2 linked regions of the Chroogloeocystis siderophila 5.2 s.c.1 genome follow. The protein of the gene in region 2 interacts with the protein of the main gene of each other region in a pairwise test. Links are inferred from orthologs where the notes say so. Each region holds a gene or a part of one and is shown on either strand. Other genes may lie near its edges. The genes, in order: secA and NIES1031_RS19850.

The links.
Region 1: the proteins of NIES1031_RS19850 (region 2) and secA interact in binary tests that used the Escherichia coli proteins (3 or more experiments, as listed by UniProt). The link is inferred for Chroogloeocystis siderophila 5.2 s.c.1 from one-to-one orthologs.

The regions. Positions count from the first base shown.
Region 1 is NZ_MRCC01000024.1:10,629-27,896, reverse strand. Bases 5,371-8,702 are described here. They hold secA (preprotein translocase subunit SecA), read right to left. Parts: upstream 8,367-8,702; coding sequence 5,571-8,366; downstream 5,371-5,570. Other genes in these bases: NIES1031_RS21185 (hypothetical protein), read right to left, coding at 8,634-8,702; NIES1031_RS21195 (aspartate/glutamate racemase family protein), read right to left, coding at 5,371-5,402. Also shown: NIES1031_RS21220 (Zn-dependent hydrolase), read right to left, coding at 1-1,129; NIES1031_RS21215 (DMT family transporter), read right to left, coding at 1,547-2,488; NIES1031_RS21210 (GntR family transcriptional regulator), read left to right, coding at 2,818-3,528; NIES1031_RS21205 (allophanate hydrolase-related protein), read left to right, coding at 3,646-4,056; NIES1031_RS21200 (GNAT family N-acetyltransferase), read left to right, coding at 4,251-4,511; more of NIES1031_RS21195, read right to left, coding at 4,659-5,370; more of NIES1031_RS21185, read right to left, coding at 8,703-9,014; NIES1031_RS21180 (diheme cytochrome c), read right to left, coding at 9,072-9,611; NIES1031_RS25210 (class I SAM-dependent methyltransferase), read right to left, coding at 9,980-10,258; NIES1031_RS25205 (hypothetical protein), read right to left, coding at 10,299-10,445; NIES1031_RS21170 (AAA family ATPase), read right to left, coding at 10,455-11,360; NIES1031_RS21165 (bifunctional riboflavin kinase/FAD synthetase), read right to left, coding at 11,428-12,438; 5'/3'-nucleotidase SurE, read right to left, coding at 12,564-13,358; pheS (phenylalanine--tRNA ligase subunit alpha), read left to right, coding at 13,561-14,562; NIES1031_RS21150 (phosphate-starvation-inducible PsiE family protein), read left to right, coding at 14,685-15,197; NIES1031_RS21145 (RecQ family ATP-dependent DNA helicase), read right to left, coding at 15,203-16,624; NIES1031_RS21140 (DUF4212 domain-containing protein), read left to right, coding at 17,013-17,267. UniProt on the Escherichia coli protein: Required for protein export, interacts with the SecYEG preprotein conducting channel.
Region 2 is NZ_MRCC01000019.1:93,105-102,362, reverse strand. The notes cover bases 4,338-7,239. They hold NIES1031_RS19850 (acyl-CoA thioesterase), read right to left. Parts: upstream 6,045-7,239; coding sequence 5,631-6,044; downstream 4,338-5,630. Other genes in these bases: gcvP (aminomethyl-transferring glycine dehydrogenase), read right to left, coding at 6,058-7,239; NIES1031_RS19855 (Kelch repeat-containing protein), read left to right, coding at 4,686-5,621; NIES1031_RS19860 (hypothetical protein), read left to right, coding at 4,338-4,359. Outside these bases: NIES1031_RS19880 (NAD(P)H-binding protein), read right to left, coding at 1-324; NIES1031_RS19875 (DUF1997 domain-containing protein), read left to right, coding at 493-1,158; NIES1031_RS19870 (DUF4079 domain-containing protein), read right to left, coding at 1,405-1,869; NIES1031_RS19865 (ankyrin repeat domain-containing protein), read left to right, coding at 2,052-3,353; more of NIES1031_RS19860, read left to right, coding at 3,763-4,337; more of gcvP, read right to left, coding at 7,240-8,928; glycine cleavage system protein GcvH, read right to left, coding at 9,104-9,258.

The sequences.
Region 1 (17,268 bases), on a different replicon or contig from region 2:
TAGGGACAAAAATCATTCCCATATCCGCAAATCGACCAATTTCTTGCGCATCGTGTCCCGCGCGACTTGGTAAGTAGGTATAGCTTAAGCCCAAATGCTGACAAATTTGCGCGATCGCCGCTTGAATATCTGGTGCAGCTAATGTTGGTAAAACGTGCAGCATCTGCGTCATTTCGATTTCTGTTTGCGTTGCAGCCGCAATGTCTACAAGCTGATTTTTGATCTGCGCTACCATATCTTCTAAATGAGTCTGGGACATATCGCGCAAGTCAATTTTCAAGTCTACCCTCGCCGGTACAATATTAGCTGCGTTTGGAGAAACACTAAAGTAACCTACTGTTGCTACCTGTTCTCCTGGAGTTGCGGTTGCTAACTTGTTGACAGCTAAGACAATTTGCGATGCAGCAACTAAAGCATCTTTACGCATATTCATCGGCGTTGTTCCCGCATGGTTCGGACGCCCGGTAACAGTGACATGGTGACGATACTGTCCGACAATGCCAATGACAACCCCAACATCATCTCCTGTACTTTCTAAAACACCACCTTGCTCGACGTGTAATTCTACAAACGCCGCAATTTCACCTGGCTGGCGCTTTGCAGTTGCCAATTGCGACCAATCACCACCAATTCGTGCTAAACAAGCTTCAATTGGCGTACCATCATTGCGACGATAACATTCAGGATCGAGAACCGCAGTCCCCGCCATTGCTTTGCAACCAAGAACGCTGTTTTCTTCGTCAGTAAACACTATCACCTCGATTGGGTGTCGCAGGCGAATATTATTTTCTTGAAGGACGTGTACAACTTCAATTCCTGCTAAAACGCCAAGAACGCCATCAAACTTCCCCGCTACAGGAACAGTATCAATATGCGAACCCGTAGCGAGCGTCCCTGCATTTTCTTGTCTTCCTGCATAAGTACCGATAATATTTCCTGCGGCATCAATCTGTACCGTCATTCCAGCTTCAATCATCCACGATTGTACAAGTTGTCGCGCGAGTATATCTTCAGCTGTAAACGCTACGCGGCTTACGCCTCCTCCTGGGAGTTTGCCAATTTCAGCTAACTGCGAAATATTTCGATTCAAGCGATCGCCATTCACGACAGGTATTAATGCAACAGTCATAAAACCCTCTTTGAAATTACTTATTGTGTCGAGTAAAAGATAGTTTCTCGCCTTCAAGAAGGCGCGAGAAAAATTGAAACGAAGCGATCGCAATCCTATTCAGCAAAACAGCAAACTCTGTTGTCAGTGTTCCTAATGCACATAACACCATTAGTTACGTTTGTCGTCATGCCAAAATTTCTAAAGGTAACGTCCTATTTCCTAGCATTGCACGTATTGTATTCTGTATACAGTAAAGCTGAATACTCTAGCACTTGTTATCGCTAAGTAAGTGGGTAAAAATAAACATAAACTTAAGGGCTGGTAATTGGCGAAGCCGCCGCACGCCTAAAGAGGTCTCTAAAGAAGGAACGGCGGTAACTGGTCTTTGGTCATTGGAAAGAGTCTCTATTCCCCATGACTCAGGCAACACCAATGCTAATTGCTCCGTGCGGATATGGCTAAGTAAACGCCTGCCAGAACAACCGCAAACGCGCATAAATTCAAAATACTCAACTTTTCGGCAAAAATAATCAGCGCGAGTACAGCAGCGATCGCCGGAATCGCCAGCATCGAAACAGCAACTAACCCAGAGGAAAATTTTGCCAAGCTATACGTTAGTAATCCTTGACCGACAACTTGGCAGACAATCGCTAAAGAAATAACTGTACACCAACCAACCCCAGACGTAGGAAACAATGGCTCTTGCGTCAGTAAGATAACGGGAAATACACCCAAACTCCCGATTAAACACGTCCATTGCATAATTGTCGGTGTTGCAAATTTAAGGCGGAGTTGCTCTAAACTCAAAAGACACACTGCTGCTAACATCGCTGCGCCTAACGCCGCACTATCTCCGAAAAGGTTACTATTTGCGCCTTGAAAATCTTCAATTCCAATCGCGATCGCGCCACACACAGCGATCGCCATTCCTAAGACGAATCTAGCTGAAAATTTTTGACCAAGTACGAGCCACGCACCTAAAGTTGTAAAGATTGGCATCATATTATTCAGTAATGTAGAGTTAGCAATACTCGTTTGCGTTAATGACCATGCCCATAACGTGAGTGAAGCGGCGAAACTCGTTCCCGCTATTGCGAGTAAACTGCGATCACGCCAGGTATAAACCAGCGCCGATACAGAATGTGCGTGAATTTGACCAAGAAACCTGAATCCATTCCATCCTGCAAATGTGATCGCCGCGATGCCCAAACGATTAAAAGTTGTTGCATTTGGTCCAATTTCATCCTGAGTAACAACCGTTAAAATCGAAGCAAACGCAATTCCGAGTAAAGCCATTCCCAGCACGATCGCAGCAAATCCATTTGAGATTAGATTTTGAGGCGTGTTACTAACTGAGCCGAGTTTGAACTGCTCCATAGTGCGATCGCTAGCCAAATAGAAATGTATTTGCAGAGACTTTACATATACACTGCTTAGTAGCCCTAAAACAGTATATGAATAGACGCTGCGATTAAAACGTTAAACATCCCTAGTACTTTTTCAATTAGCTACACAGTAGCGAAGAGATTAAATATTATAGGTATCAATAATCAGGTCTAAAGTCTTATCTTATGTAGTATTTATCAAAGAAGCGATGTACTGTATTCTGTATACGGTTGCCGGAATTCTCATTTTTTGCCGAACCTTCTCGACTTAAAATAATGAGCGGCTGCAATTTATCCTGTAAAAAATTAAGGAGTTATACATTGCCCCTGTCACCGCGATCGCTCCAGCGAAGTCAATCGCTACAGGAGCAAACTTATCAAGCATTGCGCACAGCTATCCTCTCAGGTGAACTAATGCCAGGGCAGCGGTTAATCGAAACTCATCTTGCCAAAAAGCTACAGGTGAGCAGAACTCCCATTCGAGAAGCAGTCCGGCAGCTGCAACGCGAGGAATTAGTCATCGCTGAACCGAATAATATTTTACGTGTCGCGACAATTTCCATGACCGATGCGATACAGTTATACGATTGCCGACTCGCACTAGAGCAATTATCCGTAGTCGAAGCGTGCGAACACGCCACCGAGTCCCAAATTCAAAACTTAAACTTGATGGTGATGCAAGCCGAGAAGCTCATCAATAGTAAACCATCTCAACTCACTAACTTTCAACTGCTTGATTTAGATTACCGTTTTCATCGGCTACTCGCTGAGAGTTCAGGAAATTTATGGCTGCGATCACTTCTCGATCAAGTTTTTGATAAAATGATGCTTTTGAGAATTCATACGATTCAAAATAATCGCGATGTGCTAGAAATTCGGACGGAGCATCGCCAGATTTATGAGGCCGTACAAGCGCGAAATCCCGATGCGGCAACTCAAGCGATTAAAGCGCATCTTGTGGCGAGTAAAGAGCGAGTCGCACGTGAAATGCAGAATTTGCAACAAACCAGCAGTATTGTTCAAGAAGGTTAATATATTTTAGATTTTGGATAACTTAAATATTGAATTTGTTACAAATTTGACGATCCATACATTGCATTCATTTTTTAAACTAGTTCAACTTGCATTTGGCGATTATTGAGAACAAACATGACCGAAACTAATTCCAACTCAAACACAAGTACAAAGCGGATATTTATCTGTGGTTCAGCATTGCGCGGACAACCCGATCATCAAAACCTACAATCGGCGAAGTTTATCAAAGAAGCAAAAACCCAACCTTGCTATCGACTTCATGCAGCAGGTGATGGTTGGCATCCTGCAATTTACGAAGTAGAACAAGGCGGAATTTCGATTCCTGGCGAAGTATACGAATTAACTCAAGCCGAGTTTGACTACTTATCCGCCAATGAACCACCGAATATGTATCCGAGTGATATTGTTTTAGAAGATGGCGAAGTTCTGACTGCGTTTCTTTATCCGCAAGAGTTAGTACAAAAACATAATTGGCCTGATATTTCGCATCACGGTGGCTGGGCGGCTTATAAGGCTGCGAGTTAGGGTAGCAATGCGATCACTTGCCTACACAATTCGCGTAGCAACTTTGCACGAGGATTCAATCATTGCGGAGCATTTCTGTTGATGCAGTTAAGTCTGACTAGCGAAACATCACGCTAGAGTTTATCGAACGCGTACGTCAAGATTTATCTTACCAAGCTTTTGTCGCCGAAGTTGATTCTAAGGTTGTTGGTTCTATGGGGTGTCAGCTATTTACTGGACTTTACCCTAATGTTTTGACCGAGCAGTATCGTAAAAGTGGCTACATTTGGGGTGTCTACGTTGAGCCAGCTTATCGCCGTCAAGGTATTGCCAAAAAACTCACGCTAGAATCACTCAACTACCTCAAATCGCTTGGTTGTACAAGAGCACTTCTTCATGCTTCTCCTCTTGGTCAACATGTGTATTCTAGCTTAGGCTTTACCCCAAGCAATGAAATGTGTTTTGATTTGCGGTAATGTCATTATTTACATAAACCGCCTGTATAAATGCTGAGCGGAATAAATTCGCAGCTAAACAAACAAAGTCTACTTCTGTAGACTGAATTCCAAAATTTTATCTAAAAGTGTGCATAGCTACAACTTCTGCCATAAGGCATCCACAATTCATTCTCGGTTCTCAAAAGCAAAAGCATAAAGCATTCCAGTATACGGCTTTGCGATCGGATAAGCTAAATCGCCCTTCTTACTCGTATTCAAGCCCAGGCTTACCAAAGCTTCAACAAACTTAACCGCGACACTCACGCCATCAATAACCGGAACTCCTAATTCTTGACTTAGTTGCGCTGATAAATCAGCCATCCCGCCACATCCCAAAACGATCGCACCAGCCCCATCTTCTATCAAAGCTTGACGACATTCGGCTAAAATCGTTTTTCGTGCGTTAGAGTTTTCATCCTCAAGTTCAAGTACAGGTAAATCAATCGCGCGAATTTTGCGACAAAAATGCGTCATACCGTAGTTAGCAACCAAATGTTGGGCAATCACCCGCGTACGACTCAACGTCGTCACAATCGAAAACCCAGTCGCGATCAAACTCGCAGCATGCATCGCGGCTTCTGCAATTCCTAAAACAGGACCCTTTGCTAATTCCCGCGCAGCGAGTAATCCAGGATCGCCAAAGCAAGCAATTACATAACCATCAACACCTGCGGCTTCTCCTTTTTTAATTTCTTCAAGAATGCCAACAACACTCAGCGCTTCATCATAGTGTCCTTCAATCGAAACCGGACCCTTATCTGGATTACACGCAATAATTTCAGTTCCAGAATTTGCCACTGCGATCGCCGCCTCTGCAATCTTTTGCGTTATGCTCGCAGTGGTGTTAGGATTGATGACTTTGATCTTCATTGCTTAGCATACCTTTATCGTTTCACTTTAAAGTTGCTACAGGAGAACAGAGAAAGAACTATTTGTAGTTGTCATTTTGCGAAATGGGATTAATCACTAAAGCCACACATAGACAAAAGAAGACCGCCGAAGCGGTCTAACTGAAGCTACATAATTACAGGCATTACTTTAAACCATTCCTGATGGTGCTTGCACTGCTGGTTGAACTTGCGGCTGAAATTGGAATAGAGAGTATACCACATTACGACGAATATTAGTCATCATATCCAAGAACAACTCGTATCCTTCGCTCTTGTACTCAATCAATGGATCTTTTTGTCCGTAGCCGCGCAATCCTACCGATTCGCGCAATGCATCCATTTGTTGTAAGTGTTCGCGCCATAGCGTATCAATTTGCTGCAAGATAAAGAATCGCTCAGCTTGGCGCATCAATCCTGGCTGGATCTGATCGACTTGCGCTTCTTTGACATCGTACGCGATCCGCACTTGCTCGTGGAGAAAGGTTTTAATTTCGCCCACCGAAAGATCTTCCATCTGATTCGGTTCTAAATCTGCTAAGAGATAAACAAATTCTTTAACCTTGCTTACCAAATTTGGTAAATCCCACTCTTCTGATGGCAAATCGGGATTAATGTAGTAATCCACGATTTCATCCATCGTTTTTTCGGCGTACTTAATCACCAATTCTTTTAAGTCTAGACCTTCGAGGACGCGGCGACGTTCGGCATAAATTGCCCGACGCTGGTTATTCATTACCTCGTCGTACTCAAACACCTGCTTACGGATGTCGTAATAGTAGGTTTCGACTTTCTTTTGTGCGCCTTCTAAACTGCGAGTCAGCATCTTAGACTCAATCGGCATATCTTCTTCGACTTGGAACGCCGTCATCAATCCCGCAACGCGATCGCCGCCAAAAATCCGCAACAAGTTGTCTTGCAAACTCAAGAAAAAGCGCGTTGAGCCAGGGTCGCCTTGTCTTCCGGCACGTCCGCGTAATTGGTTATCAATGCGCCGTGATTCATGGCGTTCAGTGCCAATGACATGCAAACCACCTAGTTGGACAACTTCATCGTGTTCGCGCGAAGTAAATTTTTCGTATTCGCGTAGCAAGGCGTTATAAACATCCCGCAGCTTTTGAATCACAGGATCGTTTGTCGGTGCTTTTTCTGCGGCAACTGCAACCTTATCTTCCGCTTCAAGTTCGGGTAAACTCCGTTCGCCGTATTCGCGTACAGCAAATTCTACGGCTGCTTTAAGTTGTTGTTCTAACTCGCGCGATAGCTGCGTGGGGAAAATTTGCGGTGAAGCTTTCCACGTTTTTACTTTTTTGCCAGGAACAAAACCTTGACCGCTACTGCTACTCGATGCGGGTAATCCTGATGCTTTTTCTATCGCAAAAACGTCTTCATCTTCCGGTTGGACAATGCGGGGCATAAAGTATTCGCGCAGTTTGAGTCGCGCCATATAATCCGCATTACCACCAAGAATAATATCGGTTCCGCGACCTGCCATGTTTGTGGCGATTGTCACCGCGCCTTTACGTCCGGCTTGGGCGATAATTTCTGACTCGCGTTCAACGTTCTCAGGACGGGCATTAAGGAGGTTGTGCGGTACGTTACGTTGACTGAGTAAAGCACTAAGATATTCAGATTTTTCGACACTCGTGGTTCCCACTAAGACAGGGCGACCAAGTTCGTGCATTTCCGCACATTCTTCGGCGATCGCCCGCCATTTTCCTTCCTCCGTCTTATACACCATATCAGACAAGTCTTGACGTTTGGTAGGACGGTTTGTAGGAACAATTGTGACTTCTAGCTTGTAAATTCGCTCAAACTCTGCTTCTTCGGTTTTAGCTGTTCCGGTCATTCCTGCGAGTTTAGGGTACAGCAAAAACAAGTTTTGATACGTAATCGTTGCTAGAGTTTGCGTTTCTGGCTGAATTTCAACTCTTTCTTTTGCTTCGATTGCTTGGTGTAGACCGTCACTCCACCGCCTTCCTGGAAGAACGCGTCCTGTGAACTCATCCACAATTATGACTTCATCATTACGGACGATATATTTAACGTCTTTGGTGAAAAGTTCTTTTGCTTTGAGTGCGTTAAAGATGTAGTGCGCCCAAGGATCGTTAGGATCATACAAATCCTTAACTTGCAGCATTTCTTCTGCTGCCGCGAAACCTTCATCCGTTAAAATGACGTTATGCGCTTTCTCGTCAACTTCGTAATGTTCTTCTTTCTTTAACGCGGCGGCAATTTGTGCAGCTTGTAAATATTTTTCTGTAGGTCGTTCGACTTGTCCTGAGATAATCAGTGGTGTTCGCGCTTCGTCAATCAAAATCGAATCAACTTCGTCGATCACGCAGTAATTGAAGGGACGCTGTACAACTTCCTGAATCGAGGAAGCCATGTTATCACGTAAGTAGTCAAAGCCCACCTCGCTATTCGTAACATACGTGATGTCACAATCATAGTTTTTCTTACGCTCTGATGGTCCCATGCCTTGCTGAATTAGTCCGACACTCAGCCCTAAAAAGCGATGGATTTGCCCCATCCATTCCGCGTCGCGGCGTGCTAGGTAGTCATTGACCGTAACGATATGTACTCCCTTACCAGAAAGCGCGTTGAGATAAGCAGGAAGAGTTGATACCAGCGTTTTACCTTCACCGGTTTTCATTTCGGCGATTTGTCCATGATGCAGGATCGCCCCACCGAGAAGTTGAACATCAAAGTGGCGCATTCCTAATACGCGTCTTCCAGCTTCTCGCACAACCGCGAATGCTTCTGGAAGTAGATCGTCCAAGGTTTCGCCTTTATCCAACCGCTGCTTAAACTCCGCTGTTTTGCTACTAAGTTGCTGATCGGAAAGCGCTTGAATTTCTTCCTCAAGAAGATTGACGTCTGTAACGTAAGGCTGGAATTTTTTGAGCTTACGAGCGTTAGGATCGCCCAGCAAGTTTTTCAGCATGGTAGGGTTCGGGAAACTTTAAAAATTATTCTTATTTTTGAGCTTAAATATTGAGTTTAGTTTGCTGCAATCACTTGATTTCTGATTGAATGAGCGCAATCGCACACCTTCTATCAAAATTGAATACACGTCTACAAGTGAAGCATTCCTAGAAACTCAAACATAATTGCAGTCGCTCTTGGCTAGACGCTCCAAGTTTAGACTATATCCATCGTATCACCTTGCTTAAAGCAAGGGCGGCGATCAAGAGTGTGGATCGCCCTGCAACTAGAATCGGATTCCTACTTGACCATTCACTCCTCGCACTGAGTTATAGCCTACACCAACAACAAGGTTACTTGCTGTATTCACCTGTAAACCACCCGATAATGCGATACCCTGATCTTCAGAATATAGCCCAATTCCAACGTAAGGAGATATCACCGGCAAACTCAAAAATTTAAGGACATCCACGCCAGAAGCGCCATCTGGTCCTCTTCCTAATTCCACACCCAAATCAAAGGCTCTTGCTCCTACAGAAAAGGTAACATCGCCTTCCCTACCTCCGACAGAAACCCACGGTTGGGGTATAAGTTGCGCGTTGACGGGAGGGGGTGCAGCTAATACTACTAAAGCGGAAGCTGCTAAAATTTCTTTAATTCGTTTCACGTTCTGACACTCCTCGTAGCTATTTTAGATTTTGGGGGCAAATATTTACACGACGGCTTACTGCGTTGCTTCCCACTCAGGTGATAGACGGCGAAAATTATATTCTGTTGCACCAGGATGGCAACTTACGCAACTACCTACATCAACAGGGCGGGGTAGTTTCACATTAGGATGTAACGCTTTAAAGTAACGCGATTCGCCAAGGCGATAGGGTGTCGTTTCTTCTTTGAGTAAAGGGCGCGAAAAATTGCGCAGATAGTTCCAGATCAGCAAGCGCGATGGATCGACTAGTTGAGGAAGCGTCACGCCGTAGTGCTGCGGATCTTGCAATAGCTTTTGCCAGGTTTGTGTTGGCATTACTGCGGGTGGTAAGGCAATATGGCAAGTCGCGCAATTTTCTAGATAAAGTTCTTGTCCTAATTGATAGCGTGACGGCACAATATCAACAGTGCCAATTTCTGTTGCCTCTTGTTCAGAAGAAGGTTGGGCGTTGGTCGCGAGTGCTAGTCCCCAACCCATCGTTATACTCCACAGTAAAATGATTAGTAAAAAAATGAATTGCGATCGCCTCCGAGTTTTAGCGTGTGGTTGCATCATATCTTTCGCTCACTTCCTCAACACGTATGTAGTCAGAATTAGGGTTAAAACACTTTGAGATTAAGTAATGGCTAAAGGCTTACTGCATTTGATTACCTATTACCTAACCTCAAAAAGTGTAATATCTTTATAACTTTTGAGGAGCTTACTTAATTGCTAGTACAATCATGCGACGGCTATCGAGTGTCAGTGGCGCACTGTCATTTCCATAGCCTTGTACTTCTTGAAAACCTATTTGTCATAACCAATCGCGTAATTCAGTAAAAGTAAAGTGACGTACAAAGTAACTCATTCGGCGCACTTGTCCATCACGAATTACAGTACGCTCAGTGTATGTTCGATTAGTAAATAAATCAAATCGAGTGCGATCAACAGTTATTGTTGCACTCTGTAACAGAACAAGCGCGAAATTCTTTTAAGATTCGGTACAAGCTTTGCAATTCTATTAACAACTTACCATCTGGTTTGAGTGCGCGGTAAGCCTCAGCCAGCACTTGACGATTGTCTTGATTGTCAAAGTAGCCAAAGGCGGCGAACCAGTCAATAATGCAATCAAAGTGTTCTGTCCAAGGAAGCGATCGCATATCGCCTTGAACATATTCAACTTTAGCTGCTTGAGCATCTTGACGCGCTTTTTCTAAAAACAATGCTGTGCAAGTAAATTCGCAATCCTTCCGTGTCCACAAGCTAAATCAAGTACCGTTTTTTGGCTTGCAGTTGCAACAAATGCCAGATTAAATTGACTTCACGCTCGTTGCGTTCTGGTGTTAAATGCGGTTCATAGAAGTACAAATAGTCTTCGCTAAATAAAGCAGCAAAATCAAATTCAGACATCACGCAAGTTTAGGGAATGGGAACCGATCGCAATAGCCTTTCTACAACAGATTTAGCTTTGTGTCCGCCAACCGGAATCAGACGATGACACAAAACATGAGGTGCTAGATACTTGACATCATCGGGAATTGCATAAGTGCGATCGCACAAAAACGCGAGTGCTTGCGTTGCTTTGTGTAATGCTACCGTACCGCGCGGACTCACACCCAGCATAACTTCTTCCGAATCGCGTGTCGCGCGAACAAGATCGAGAATGTAGCGTTGTAACGTTTTGTCTACCTTAACAGCTGCACAACTGCGGCGTAATTCGGCAACTTCTGCAAGTGTGATACAAGGTTGTAAATCAGCTACGGTAATGCCTTCTTGTAATCGTTGCAGCATCGCTAATTCTTCGGTTTCGCTTGGATAACCCAAACTCAACGACAACATAAAGCGATCCATTTGCGCTTCGGGTAAGGGAAAAGTTCCTTGATATTCAATCGGGTTTTGTGTCGCAATCACAAAAAAAGGACTCGGAACAGGTCGCGAAACGCCATCAACGGTGACTTGTTCCTCTTCCATGACTTCTAATAGCGCCGATTGCGTACGGGGTGTCGCGCGATTGATTTCGTCTGCTAGCAGTACATTTGTAAATACGGGACCTGGAAGATATTCAAACTCGCCTGTTTTGGGATTCCAAATGTTCGTTCCGGTAATATCTGTTGGTAGCAAGTCGGGAGTACATTGTAAGCGTTGAAATTTACCCGCAACCGAACGCGCTAATGATTTTGCGAGTAACGTTTTGCCTACGCCAGGAACATCTTCTAGCAGTACATGACCTCCAGCAAGTAGGGAAACTAACACTAAGCGGATGGGTTCAGCTTTACCAACAATCGTACGACTCAGGTTTTGCGTCAGAATCTCAATTTTTTTCATGCACTACTGTCGTTTTTTTTTAAATAAGCCATGAAGTGTTACAGATTGAGAACACTTGGCAAGTTCATCACTTAGTGTTCCCTTGTAATTCCTCTTTTGCAGCAGTGCAGTCAAGTTGAATTTGTGCTTTTAATTCATCTAATGAAGCGAATTTCTTTTCGGGGCGTAGGAATTTTTCTAGCTGTACAGTTAACGTTTCACCGTATAAATCTCCCGACCAGTCAAATAAATATACCTCTACAGATGGATGTGTACCGCTAACTGTGGGACGAACACCAATATTCATCACGCCTAGGTGATTATCCACGCCTTGAACAAAAACCCGAACAGCGTAGACGCCATTAGCTGGTAGAAATTTTTCGGCTGGTACAGCGACATTAGCAGTCGGAAAACCAATTGTTCTACCCAACTGCTGTCCTTTTACAACGGTTCCTGTGAGGGTGTAGGGACGTCCTAATAACTCTTGGGCGCGTTGTAAATCGCCGTTTTCCAGGGCTTGACGAATCGCTGAACTACTAATGCGATCGCCTCCTCGCGCATAAATGGGAACAATCGTTACCGGAATATCAAAACTTGCTGCGATCGCTTTTAAATCTTTTGCTGTACCTGTGCGCTGCTTCCCGAAACAAAAGTTTTCACCCACACTGATTTGTTGACAGCACAACTGTTGAATGAGAATTTTTTCCACAAAGTCTTGCGGACTTAAAGAAGCTAAATTCCATGTAAATGGAATTCGTATGAGTTGGTCTACACCTAAAGCTTGAAGTTGCTGAACTTTTTCATCTAAAGGTGTCAGAAGCGATCGCTTTTTCCCTGTAAAGAACTCTTGCGGATGCGGATTAAAAGTAACGACAGTACTATAAATATGTTCAGGGCGATCCGCGCTAGATATTGGCGTTTGCGTGTCCGCAGGAACTGATAAGGGGTAAGACAGGAAGCTTCTAACCTCTTCCTGATTTTTGCTACGATGCAAAATTGGACGAATAACCTCTTGATGCCCTAAGTGAATGCCATCAAAGTTTCCTAGGGCGATCGCGGTTGGTGTCAAAGCATTAGTTAGAGATGAAGTAACCCACACGCTTTACATTTTGACATAAATAGGTCAATGGTAGCAGATTGATGAGGGGTCGGAGGTCAGAGTACGGAGGTTAGGGAAGTTTTTTGCTAATTTGGTTCTTCAATTGTTGACCCCCAGTCTTGCTTTTAGTCAAATTTCCATTCGGATAAGGGATGTAACGCGTCGAGATACGTCAAGTTGTAATGTAAAGGAGTGATGGTGATGAAGTTATGGCGAATTACTTCAACATCCGTTGGAATATCTTGAGGTAAATTTAAACCCTGTTCAGCAGGCGCGAGATCTTCAAGCAACTCTCCGGCTAACCAGTAATAAGTTTTACCGCGAGGATCGACACGCTTTTCAAAAACATCAACGTAGCGACGAATTCCCTGACGCGTGATTTTTACTCCTGCAATTTCTGCTAACTCGACTGCCGGAATATTAACGTTGAGTAACATAACCTCAGGTAAAGGGTGGCTTTTCAATTGTTCGAGTAAGTGAATTGCAAATGTCGCAGCAGGTTGAAACTCTTTAGAAGTAAAACTTGTGAGTGATAATGCCACACTAGGAATACCCTCAATGATCCCCTCCATAGCCGCCGAGACAGTACCAGAATAAAGAATATCAGTTCCTAAATTTGCTCCCTGATTGATACCAGAAAGCACGAAATCTGGTGGACTATCGAGCAATGCCCACAATGCAAGTTTAACGCAGTCAGCAGGCGTTCCCGAACAAGCCCAAGCTTTGATGCTAGGGTGAAATACCGACTCGACGAGTTCTGCACGAATCGGTTGATGTAATGTTAATCCATGTCCAGTTGCCGATCGCTCGCGATCTGGACAAACAACCGCGACTTCGTGTCCGGCTGCTGCTAAAGTATCGGCTAGAGTCCGAATTCCTAGCGCGTAAATACCATCGTCGTTGCAAATAAGTAGTTTCATAGAGGTCAGAGGTCGGAGGTTAGGAATCAGGATATCCTCAATAATTGGTTAATTGTCAGTAGTTAGTAGTCAGTACCAACTAACAACTCATTCTTCTCTCGCCCCCTCGCTCCTTGCCCCTACTCTCTTTTAAACTGATACGATACACTTATATTGATTTGAACAGCTGGCTTTCAGAGAATTACTGTTGAATACGACAAGCATGAGCAATCAGCCTAGCACTTTAAAGGCTCAACTGGAAACTTTACGACAAGAAGGCATAAGCGCGATCGCTACTGCTGATTCCTTGGATCGTTTAGAGGAACTTCGAGTAGTTTACCTCGGTAAGAAGGGTCAGTTATCAGGATTGCTGCGCAGCATGGGGCAATTGAGTGCTGAAGAACGTCCGCAAATCGGGGCGATCGCTAATACTGTTAAAGAAGCCCTACAAGCAGAAATCGAAAAGCAGCGTCACAAGTTACAAGCGGTGGCGATTCAAGCACAATTAGAAGCAGAAACAATTGATGTGACAATGCCTGGTGTTTATCGCCCGCTTGGTCGCGTTCACCCGCTTCATAGTACAATAGATCGCGTGCTGGATATCTTTGTTGGTCTAGGCTACACTGTGGCTCAAGGACCAGAGATGGAAACTGACTACTATAACTTTGAAGCACTCAATTTCCAAGCGGATCACCCTGCACGTGATATGCAGGATACTTTATTTCTTCCTGATGGAAATTTATTGCGGACGCATACTTCCAACGTGCAAATTCACTACATGGAAGACAACGATCCGCCAGTACGCGTCGCAATTCCAGGACGTTGCTATCGTCGCGATACTGTAGATGCTACTCATGCCGCAGTGTTTCACCAAATCGAAATTTTGGCAGTCGATGAAGGCTTGACTTTCACTGACCTCAAAGGAACGGTTAAAATATTTTTACAAGAATTATTCGGCGATTCACCAATTCGCTTCCGTGCAAGTTATTTCCCTTTCACCGAACCTTCAGCCGAAGTAGACGTGCAATGGAAAGGTCGCTGGTTAGAGGTAATGGGCTGCGGTATGGTTGACCCGAATGTGCTGAAAGCGGTAGGATACGACCCTGAAGTTTATACCGGCTTCGCGGCAGGTATGGGTGTGGAAAGATTAGCGATGGTACTGCACGAAATAGATGATATTCGGCGTTTCTACAACAGCGACTTGCGGTTTTTGCAACAATTCTAAAATAGGATTAACTGATAGCTATTTTATTAGCTTAGTAAGATACTCAGCTAGTCTTTCCTACATATTACTTGTTGTGTAGATTTTAATTAAATCAAAAAAACAAGCAGCAAGGAGGTAACTTCATGCTGAAAACTTCAGAAAAAAACACGAGATCTTTTTATAATTGGTTTGATCGAGAACGTATAGTTCATAGCCTAGAACTTGTACAAAACCTAATTGTGGTTTTGTTGTGCATCGGATTGTTTTGCACTATGCTGATTCGGCTAGGTGATATATTTATTTCACTATTACAACCATTGAGATTTCAAGATATAACTTCAGATATTTTATTCATTTTGATATTAGTCGAGCTATTTCGCTTGCTTATTATTTATTTGCAAGAACAACGGATTTCAGTAGGTGTAGCAGTAGAAGTTTCAATTGTATCTGTCTTGCGAGAAGTTATAATTCGAGAGGTTTTAGAAATTCCTTGGCAACAAATTTTAGCAGTTTGTGCTTTTTTATTAATTTTAGCTTTGTTACTATTAACTCGTGCTTGGATGGCGAAGATTTTTAATACAATTTCATTAGAAAACAATCAGAAGTTGAGTGAAAATGCAAGAGATCATTCTGTAGAAAAACGCGTACCAATTTAGTAGATCTATTTTAAACAGCGATCGCAGTGCCCACATTTAAATTCTGTGTTAAAACCAAATGCACCTAAAAGAAATTGCCAGCGACACGAATGAGTATTGAGATATTCATTGATTTGATGACCAAGGTAAATTTGTCTAGGAGACCTTAAGCTTGTTTGATGAATAATGTAGTGAAATGGATCTTGCCATTCAATTTGACCATGACTATGAAGTAGCGCAAGGGCGATCACACTTTCAGCATCTCGTGGAACTTTGCCTTGTTTAGGTAATTTTTTAGCTAACTGCTGGGCTTTGGTGTATTGCGATCGCAGTTTTTGTGTAAAAAATTCTTGACGTTGTTTATCTTCAGGATTTAGCCATCCTGTAGGTTCACTTACAAGGGTTAGCGCGATGCTTGGTTTACCATCACGCCCTGCGCGTCCAATTTCTTGGACATATTCTGAAAGTAGCAACGGTGCATGAAAGTGAATAACCCAGCGGACATCGGGCTTATTAATTCCCATACCAAAGGCTGAGGTGCAGATCACAAAGGGGATTTTACCTTTTAACCAGTCAGTCTCAATTTCTCGGCGTTCTTCTGGGCTTAATCCAGCATGATAAGCAGCAGTAAGATAAACTTGTTGGTTTAACCATGCGGCAAGGCTTTCACTATCTCTGCGCGTGCGGACATAGACTAATCCAGCTTGTTGGGGTTTGGTTTGAATAAATTTTAATAATTGTTGTTTGCGTCCGCGTGGTGTCCATACCATTTGTACTTTGAGATGAAGATTTGGACGATAGGGATTTTGGCGAAAAACTTGGGGCTGTTGGAGTTGTAAAACTTGTTGAATCGTGGCTTGTGCCGTTGGATCGGCGGTGGCGGTAAAAGCGGCAATCGCAATTTTTGTTCCTTTAGGTTTTGATTGTAGCAGTGCGGGGCGTACTGTCCCTAAACGGCGGTATGCAGGGCGAAACGTATCTCCCCACTGTACTAAACAATGCGCTTCATCAAGAATCAGGCTGTTAATTTGCAGTTGCGGTTGACACAACCTTTTCCATACAGGTGCGCTAAAAAGTGTTTCGGGTGAAAGGTATAGTAACTTTAGCTGCTGTTGTTCGAGTTGCTGTAAGATTTGTTTGCGTTGATATGTTGGTAATTCGCTGTGTAATAGTGCGGCTGCTAGGTGGCGATCGCGTAATTCTTTGACTTGATTTTCCATCAAAGCGACTAACGGCGACACAACAAGTGTTAGCCCAGGCTGAAGTAATGCAGGAAGTTGAAAGCAAATCGATTTACCACCGCCTGTAGGCATGATAATAAGCGTGTCTTGCTGTGATAATAGACTACGGATAATTTCTTCTTGAGGTTGGCGGAATTCTGGATATCCCCAAATTCTTTTTAAGGTGTCTCGCAATGTATTGGTAGGAATCGCGTTTAACTCATTCATCAGCAACCTGGTAGGAACTCATCAGCATTTACATTTAAGGTTTCCCAGATAACGTCAATGCGATCACTTAGTGACTGAAGTCACAGCTTAACGAACCCTGTCCACCTCCGCGGACTCACACCTTAGGCTTGTATAGCACTACGTCTTGTTTAGGACACGTTAAATGGCTAACCGCCTGTCTCCTAGCATATAATCTGAGCCACTCTGTGTACTTTTTGCCAAGCGTTTAGTAACACAAAAAACCTATTAACTTAACAAAATTCTTTTCTCTCAGTCCAACTGATACAATATTTTGTCTTGCTCACAACAGACTTTAAGGCAATAAAAGTGTTGATACCTATGTCAACGTTGTATTCGGATGTAAATATTGAATGTTTTTTTGAGAAAAATGGATAAAGATAGAAGTCAAGCTTACTGGCGGGCTAATATAGCTTTAATCCGAAATCTTTTGATTGTCTGGGCGCTAGTATCACTCATTTTCAGCATTTTACTCGTTGAACCACTCAACGCAATACAACTTGGTCGAGTTCCCCTCGGTTTTTGGATGGCACAGCAAGGCTCAATTTTAACTTTTGTTGTGCTGATTTTTATCTACGCGGTTCAGATGGATCGCCTCGATCGCAAATACGGAATCAGAAAGTGAG
Region 2 (9,258 bases):
AAAAACAAAATGCTCTATGCCTTTGGTCTTAGCAATATCAACTAAATTCTTTGTTCCTTCGTAGTCTACTTTGTAAGGTCCTGTGGGGTCAAAACTTGGTTTAGCTCCCGTTGCACAGAGTAATACAGTGCTGTCTCCTATCGCAGCACGGAGAGTATCTGGCTGCAATACATCACCGACAACCAACTCAGCTTCAGCGGGTAAAATTGCTTTGGCTGAATCGATATTCCGAACCAAAGCGCGTACAGGAATGTTTCTTTGGACTAACTCTTGGACAATTCTGCGACCTGTCTCGCCTGTTGCCCCTGCTACAAATGCTTTCATTTTAAAGCTTATGCTGAATAAACGAACAAATTCTCAGGTGAGTTTAACTAACTCTCAATCTCAATTGTAGATTTGATAAACCTTGATATAAGCTGCACAATGGCAGAGAAACTCTAAGACTGACTTGGGAATCCTAAATAGATAAGTCAAATTATAAAGGATGCGTTTATGCTGTCGAGCAATAGTGAATATAAATCTACTAGAAATGGACAAGTGCATTGGGATGCACCCACAACGCTAGCAGAAAGTGACTATTCACATACTGCACCAACACGCTTCCATGGAAGGTTTACGGACTGCATGGAAATGTATGCCCCTGCTGATGCCGTTGCCAATTACCTTGATGCTCACCAAGGCTGGTTTTGTCGCTGCGCTCAGCCAATGAAAGTAGAATCGGTTCAGGAAAACGCATACGCTTTGACGATTGGTCGGATCGGTTCGTTTGGTTACGAAGTAGAACCCAAAGTCGGCTTGGAACTTTTGCCACCAGACGAAGGAATTTATCGAATTAAGACAATTCCAGTGCCAAATTACATTGCTCCTGGCTATGATGTAGACTTCCATGCCGTGATGGAACTTGTCGAAACAGCCGCTACTCCCGAAGTAGTTGCAGGGAAAATGACACGCGTAGAATGGGAGTTGGATCTAGCAGTTGCGGTTCACTTTCCAAAGTTTATTCAACGTTTACCAAAATCACTTGTTCAAAATACAGGCGATCGCCTACTTAATAGTATTGTCAAACAAGTCTCGCGTCGTTTGACGCACAAAGTTCAAGAAGATTTTCACAAGTCATTAGGTTTACCTATCCCAACCAAGTCAAAGCGGGCAAGTTGAAGTGAGCTATTAATTGTGTTAGTGGCAATCAGCAAATTCTCAATATTACCCTCCCCACAAAATGATGTTTATGTCAACCCTACTCATTCATCTTGTGGATACAAGTCTTTAAGATAATAAGCTTCCACTTGTCTCAAATCTCGTTATTTACTGATAATTAAAATGGTGAGTGAATGTGACTAGCGGCTAGCAACTAACCACTAACCACTAGCAACGACATAGTCAGTTATTTAACTAGAGATGATATTATCGCTTGCTAAGGATGTTTTGGATAATTTGTACGCCACTGACTGCTTGCCAACTGAATAAAGCGAGTAAAACAGAATTTAAAACAATGTGAGTGTAACGCGCCCAGTTCTGACCTTTTTGCATAAACGGTGAGAGACTTGCGGAAACGGCAATTATCCCTGTCATAGCTAGTCCGACTAAGAGGTGAGGTCCAAGAAACAACTTTTGATTGTTGATATAGGTAACACCCATCGCAGCAAGTGTCCCTAAAACCATCAGTGCCAAGATGACCGAGCCAATTTGATAGTGTTTAACGTTGTATCTGCCTTTAATTAACTCTTTCTTAACTTCACCCTCGGCGTAGCGCGTGCGTCTGACTTGTACGCCCAAATACAGCGCATAAAATGAAGCTGCGAGTAAACCCCACATCAAAACAGGGTGAATGAAATTTAGCCAAAATTTTACGTCTTGTGAAAGTTCCATCGTGTTCTCTTCTGTTAATAAACTTGATAAAACTTAGCATAAGTTGTTTTATAAATTTGACCAATGAGTAATTTATCCCAATGATGTAGTGGTGATGAGTCATTGGATATCGTAAGTTCATCTACTCAAAAGTGGCATTTAGCGATAGACTAGCTATGCTTTCGATGAGATGATGCTTGAATATGAGTGTGACAAAAGACATCTCATTACTCAGGGCAGTTAAATGTGGTGACATTCGACAAATCCACGCACTGCTGAGCGCGGGTGCAAGTGTGAATGCTAGTGATGGCGACGGTACAACCGCCTTGATGTTTGCTGCTCAACGCGGCTATACCGAAATTGTCCGATTATTACTTGCAAACGGGGCTGACGTTAATCGCCAAAGAAAGCTTTATAGCTTGACGCCACTGATGTTAGCCGCAGCAGCAAATCACCTTGATATCGTAGAAACGCTACTAGCACACGGCGCAAATGTAAATGCGATTAATGAGGATGGTAGCACCGCCTTGATGATCGCCGCGCTCAAAGGTCATGCCAATATAGTACGCGTATTACTTAATGCAGGTGCCAAAGCTGATATTCGCGATCGCGATGATGATACTGCGCTCAAGTTGGCTGTGCAGCAACAGCACGTTGATGTTGTTCAAGCGCTGGTAGCATCTGGAACACTCGATGTTAATCTCCAAGATGAACAAGGCGAAACAATACTCATGCAAGCTGTCGATCTTGGTGTAACGGAGGTTGTAGAAGCACTACTACACGCAAAAGCAGATGCAAATTTAAAAAATATTGATGGTGGTAGTCCGTTAGCCGCCGCCGCCGCAGGGGGATACACGGCGATCGCAACTGCATTACTCACTGCTGGCGCTGAAATTAATGCCAAAGACCAAGACGGCGAGACGCCACTACATCTAGCCGTTGTTGAAGGACATACTGAAGTCGTCCAACTCTTGCTAAGTCGTGGTGCTGATGTTGAAGCGAGAAATTCTTTAGGCGATACACCTTTAATGGTTGCAGCATTGCATGGACATCGTGCGATTGTTGCTGTGTTGTTAGCGCAAGCACGCAACATAGATAAAGATATATTGAATATTAAAAACTTAGGTGAAACGCCGCTAACACTCGCCGCGACTCAAGGACATGCCGATACAGTGCAGTTGTTACTTGACTACGGTGCTGATCCTAATTTATCGGCCGATGATGGCAAAACAGCGTTGATGAAAGCCGCTGATCGCAATCAGATTGAGGTCATTGAGTGCTTACTCAAATCAGGAGCGAAGGTTGATCTGCAAGACAAATATCATGCTACTGCTTTGATGTGGGCAGCACACCGAGGTTTTGCGGATGCTGTGGAAATACTACTTCAAGCAGGGGCAGATGTCACGTTGAAAAATATCGCAGGTTACACAGCTTTGATGCTTGCAGAATTTAACGGGTATAAAAATGTTGTGCGATCGCTTAAAGCTGCTGGTGCGGACGAATAATGCGATCATTTCTGGTGAAAAGTCTGCGTTATTATACTTTATTTGTCTATAACAGCAGAAAGATCTACACTACTGCAGTTATTATAAAACTTCTGAATAACCTATTGTCTATCGAAACTCGCCTTTCAAGTAGATAGACTTTTGATTTGTGTAAGGAATCTATTAACTATTATCCAGTATTTTCCCCCTACTGAAGCGGCTTTAAGCTGCACTAAGATAATAAAAATACTAGCACAACTTCACACCTCCAATGTTCCACAAGCGAACTATTTTCTTCCACTATTAGAAGCAAGCATCAAACATAAAAAACTGACAGTTCATTTATATGTTAAAAAAACAGCTAAAACCTCTATTTTTTATTATGTTAACACTATTTGTGGCTTGCAAAAATCACTCATTGCAATCTTCCATGAAATCTACCGAACCTCCTGTAGCGACGGCGATTGCTGTTGATACTTCTGTTGGTTTGCAATCAATGAATGCTACAAAATCTAGAACAGTTATCGGTCATGCTATTGACTGCGATAATGATGGGCGTGATAATGACTATCGAATTGACTATGATGCAGATGGTATTCCTGACGATTGTATTATCGGTGATGACAATAGTTTAACGCCAGTTGATACTTCCAATTCTCAAAGTTTATTTGATAGACGAATAAAGTTTTTAGAAAAACTTACCGCAGGTTGTACAGAAAATCGTAAAGTTGAAGGCAATATGACTTACAGCATTTGTATTGCTGATGGTCAGCCTGTAAAAGCCGCAGAATTTCTGACTGAACTTGGAGATGGTTTAAATATCTGGTTTGAGCATGGTAAGGTTATAGCCGTACTGCGTACTCATAGTGGTGAAATGTTCTTCTTCGACAACGGCAAGCTTGAGTTAATGTTTGAGGACTATGGAACTCAAGTTGTTGTAAGCTTTACCCCTGAAGACCGCCAAGAATACGAAGATCTGGCACAAACTGCCTACCAACGTATTTTTCAGGTGTTTAGTATTGACTAAACTTACAAAATAAGAATTTTCCGTAAAATTGTAAATCTTGCTGGACTATATTTCCTAACAAAATAAATCCTGCTTAAGTTTATTTTATTACGTTGGTCTCTACACGTATTTTGCTTATCTTACAAGTTGTACAGCTTCTGTAGTTAATACAAGCGATCGCATATTTTTTTTATCGCTAACTTATCAAATTTAATATGTGTGGTTGAACTGCTCAATTAAAAGTCATTTAATTAAACTTAGAGTTGTTTATTCTCTACACGGAGAACACAATGCGTTACCGAAGAAAGCAGACGATAGCGATAGCATTTATTGCAATAATTTTTGTAGTGTTAAATACAGTTAAATCTTTAGCTGCAACTGAAATTAAGTGGACTACGGTTGCACCTTCGCCGGTGGGGACTGGAGAGGCAATGAGTGCAGTCGTTGGTGGAAAATTATATCAATTAGGTGGATATACTTCTCAGTGGAGACCAACAAATCGCGTGGATGTATACGATCCTGTAACGAACACTTGGAAGCGTCTTGCAGATATACCAATTAGAATTACCCACGCAGGAGTGGCTGCTGACGCAGGAAATATTTATTTAGCAGGCGGGTATGTTGGCAAACCAGAAGGCGGACAACTATTTGCAACAAGAAAAGTTTTACGCTACAATATTGCCACGAATACTTGGTCAGAAATGCCACCATTACCACAAGCTAGAGGTAGCGGTGGCTTTAGTAATCTGAAAAGAGAATTGCATTTCTTTGGTGGAGCAGATCTTAATAGAATTGACCGTGGCGATCATTGGATACTCAAGCTTGATAATATGGCTGCTGGTTGGCAAACAGCGGCTCCATTACCCAATCCACGATCGCACTTAGGAGATGCGATTGTCAACGGTAAGATTTATGCGATCGGCGGGCAGCATAGTTATGATGACTACTTGACAACACAAAATACAGTCCACGCTTGGAATCCCACAACGAAGCAGTGGACTAGAGTCGCGAATTTACCGCAAGGTCGCAGTCATATTGGGGCTGCGACTTTTGTCATTAATGGAGAAATATATTTAGTGGGTGGCGAAGTTCGACACAAGCTAGCAGTTAAGAAGGTAACGGTATATAATCCTAAGACTAATTCGTGGCGTGAATTAACTCCACTACCGACTCAACGTCACTCTGGTGTTGGTGGTTTTATCAATGGTAGTATCTACTACTCTTCCGGCGCTCCAGCTTTTGATAAAACAGTTTACCGAGGTAGATTTCAGTTTGTAAGTTAAAAAATCTTCTCAAGAATGCTGCATCTGTACAAAAGCATCGAGTAACACACCAGGAATGGGTCTAGGGCGCATCGACACTGCGTCCACCCATACCCACAAGGCTTCGGCTGTGACTAATAAGTGATCGTTGCCAGATTTACGAATTTCATAACGCCGAATCGCCCGTGTACCGCGCATTTCTTGCAACCAAGTACGTACCTCTAGCGTGTCACCCGCGATCGCCGGACGCAGATAATCGATCTCAATCCGGCGCATGACAAACACACCACCGAGTTCGCGATAGACATCCAAAGAAAAGCCCAAATGTTCTAAATGTTCGATCGCCGCTTGTTCGAGGTAATGTTGATAAACTGAGTTGTTGACGTGACCCAAGGCATCCATTTCATAATGGCGTACCCGTAGTTGTGTTGTAAATGGTTGCATATATAACGACTACTCACTCACTATACGCTTCCATTGGCAAACACGAGCAAACAAAATTGCGATCGCCATAAGCATTATCAATTCTTCCAACGGTAGTCCAGAATTTGTATTCGCGAGTCCACGATGTGGGATAAGCAGCTTGTTCGCGAGAATAAGGATGTTGCCAATCTGAAGAAATTAAAGCATCGGCAGTATGCGGGGCATTTTTCAAAACATTATCCTGCCTATCGACTTTACCCACCTCAATTTCTGCGATTTCTTGGCGAATTTGAATCATCGCCTCACAGAAACGATCCAACTCGGCTTTTGATTCGCTTTCAGTTGGTTCTACCATCATTGTGCCAGCAACCGGCCAAGAAACTGTAGGCGCGTGGAAGCCGTAATCCATTAACCGCTTGGCGATATCATCTACCTCAATTCCGGCAGATTTTTTGAGCGATCGCAAATCTAGAATGCACTCATGTGCAACTAACCCTGATTTACCTCTGTACAATACTGGGTAGTAAGGTGCTAAACGATGGGCAATGTAATTCGCATTGAGAATCGCGACTTTGGTTGCTTGCGTCAACCCTGCTGCGCCCATGAGTGTAATATACATCCAGGATATCGGTAAAATACTCGCACTTCCCCAAGGTGCAGCAGCGATCGCGCCTACGCTTTGTTCGCCACTAATTTCTACCACTGGATGACCTGGTAAAAACGGCACAAGGTGCGTAGCAACGCCAATTGGTCCCATTCCTGGACCGCCACCACCATGCGGAATACAGAAAGTTTTATGTAAGTTTAGGTGACACACATCTGCACCGTAATCGCCAGGACGACAAATTCCCACTTGGGCATTCATATTTGCCCCATCCATGTAAACTTGTCCGTCGTGGGCGTGAACAATCGCACAAATATCTTTGATTTGTTCTTCAAAGACACCATGCGTTGAAGGATACGTGACCATCAACGCCGCAAGTTCGTGACTGTATTTTTCGGCTTTTGCTTGAAGATCGTCTAAGTCGATATTACCTTGTTTGTCGCAGGCGATCGCCACAACTTTCATTCCCGCCATGACTGCGCTTGCGGGGTTTGTTCCGTGGGCTGATTCTGGAATTAGACAAACATGACGATGCGTTTCACCGCGACTTGCGTGATATTGACGAATTACAAGTAACCCTGCGTACTCGCCCTGCGCACCTGCGTTTGGTTGCAGTGAAATTCCTGCAAAACCTGTAATTTCAGCTAAAGCTTGTTCGAGTTGCGCGAATAAAATTTGATACCCTCTGGTTTGGGACAAGGGTGCAAACGGATGAATTTTACCAAACTCCTGCCATGAAATGGGTAACATTTCAGTTGTTGCATTCAACTTCATCGTGCATGAACCCAGAGGAATCATCGATGTTGTCAGCGACAGATCTTTCGCTTGCAGTCGGTAAATATACCGCAGCATTTCAGTTTCAGCATGGTAGCTGTTAAAGACAGGGTGCGTTAGATAGTTGCTACTGCGAATAAAAGGTTTGATTTTTTCAAGTGCAAATTCGGGAGTTGCTAACTCCTCTAGCGCAAATGATACTTCACTTCCGGCAAAAACTTGCCACAAATCGTATAAATCGGCTTCGGTTGTTGTTTCGTCTAAGCTAATAGCGATCGCACTTTCACTAATCGTCCGTAAATTGATTTGCTGTGCTAAGGCTGCTTCAATGATTTCTGTAACCTGTTCGGGTTCAAGGTCAATTCGTAACGTATCAAAGTAGTGTTCTGAAGCAATAGTGTAACCTAAATGCTTTAGACCTTCAGCTAAAAGAACAGTTAGCTGATGAACGCGTTGAGCAATATTTTGCAACCCTTGTGGTCCGTGATAAACCGCGTACATTGATGCCATTACAGCTAATAACACTTGGGCTGTACAAATGTTACTTGTTGCTTTTTCTCGCCGGATATGCTGTTCTCTGGTTTGGAGTGCAAGACGTAGCGCCGGCTTACCATGAACATCTTTTGAGACGCCAACGATGCGTCCTGGGATTTGTCGCTTGTATTGTTCTTTTGTTGCCAAATAAGCTGCATGCGGACCGCCGTAGCCGAGGGGAACCCCAAAACGTTGCGTACTTCCAACAGCAATATCAGCCCCAAATTCTCCAGGTGGTGTTAGTAAACATAAACTTAAAATATCGGCGGCGACGGTGACTAAAGCCCCTACTGCATGGGCTTGTTCGACAAAGTGACGATAATCGTAAATTTTGCCATCACTCGCTGGATACTGTAACAACGCACCAAAAATCGTATCATTAAATGTAAACGTTTGATGATCACCAATAATAATTTTAATTCCTAGCGGTGTCGCGCGAGTTTGCACAACGGCGATCGTTTGCGGATGGCAATCTTGCGAAACAAAGAAGGTGTTTGCTTTGTGCTTACACACTCCATAACTCATTGCCATTGCTTCGGCGGCTGCGGTAGCCTCATCAAGAAGTGAAGCATTTGCTATTTCTAAACCAGTTAAATCAATGATTGCGGTCTGGAAGTTTAGTAACGCTTCGAGTCGTCCTTGTGAAATCTCTGGCTGATAGGGAGTATAAGCTGTGTACCAACCAGGATTTTCTAAAATATTACGCTGAATGACAGGCGGGGTGATGCAGTCATGATACCCCATGCCAATAAACGAGCGAAAGACTTGGTTTTTGGAGGCAATTTCTTTGAGTTTGGCTAAAGCTGCGTATTCACTTTGCGCAGGTTCTAGCTGAAGCGGTCTATTAAGGCGTATTGCCTGCGGTACGGTTTGGTCGATTAAAGCATCAAGCGTTGCCAAACCCAATTCATCAAGCATTTGCTGAATTTCTTCTGGCTTAGAACCGATATGCCTTTGTGCGAAAGAAAAAGATTCTTGGGCTGCTTCTACCAGTTGCTGACAAATTGAACCAGTACCAGAGCGATAAGCTACCACAGACTGCTCTCCAGACACGACTTCTTCTTCATATTCTGCAACATTATTTTAAATAAGGAGAACTAGGGAAAAGATAATTATTCAATCTCATGAATTTTTCTTACCTCATATCATCCCTAGCCTGAGTCGCTCACTACTCGCCTTCTACTTGTGCCTGATACTCATCCGCAGACATTGCATCGTCGAGTTCGCTAGAGTCGGTAATCCGCACTTTTAACAACCAACCTTCACCGTATGGATCATCGGCTAACTGTTCAGGTGCTTCGACGATCGCATCGTTACGCTCCA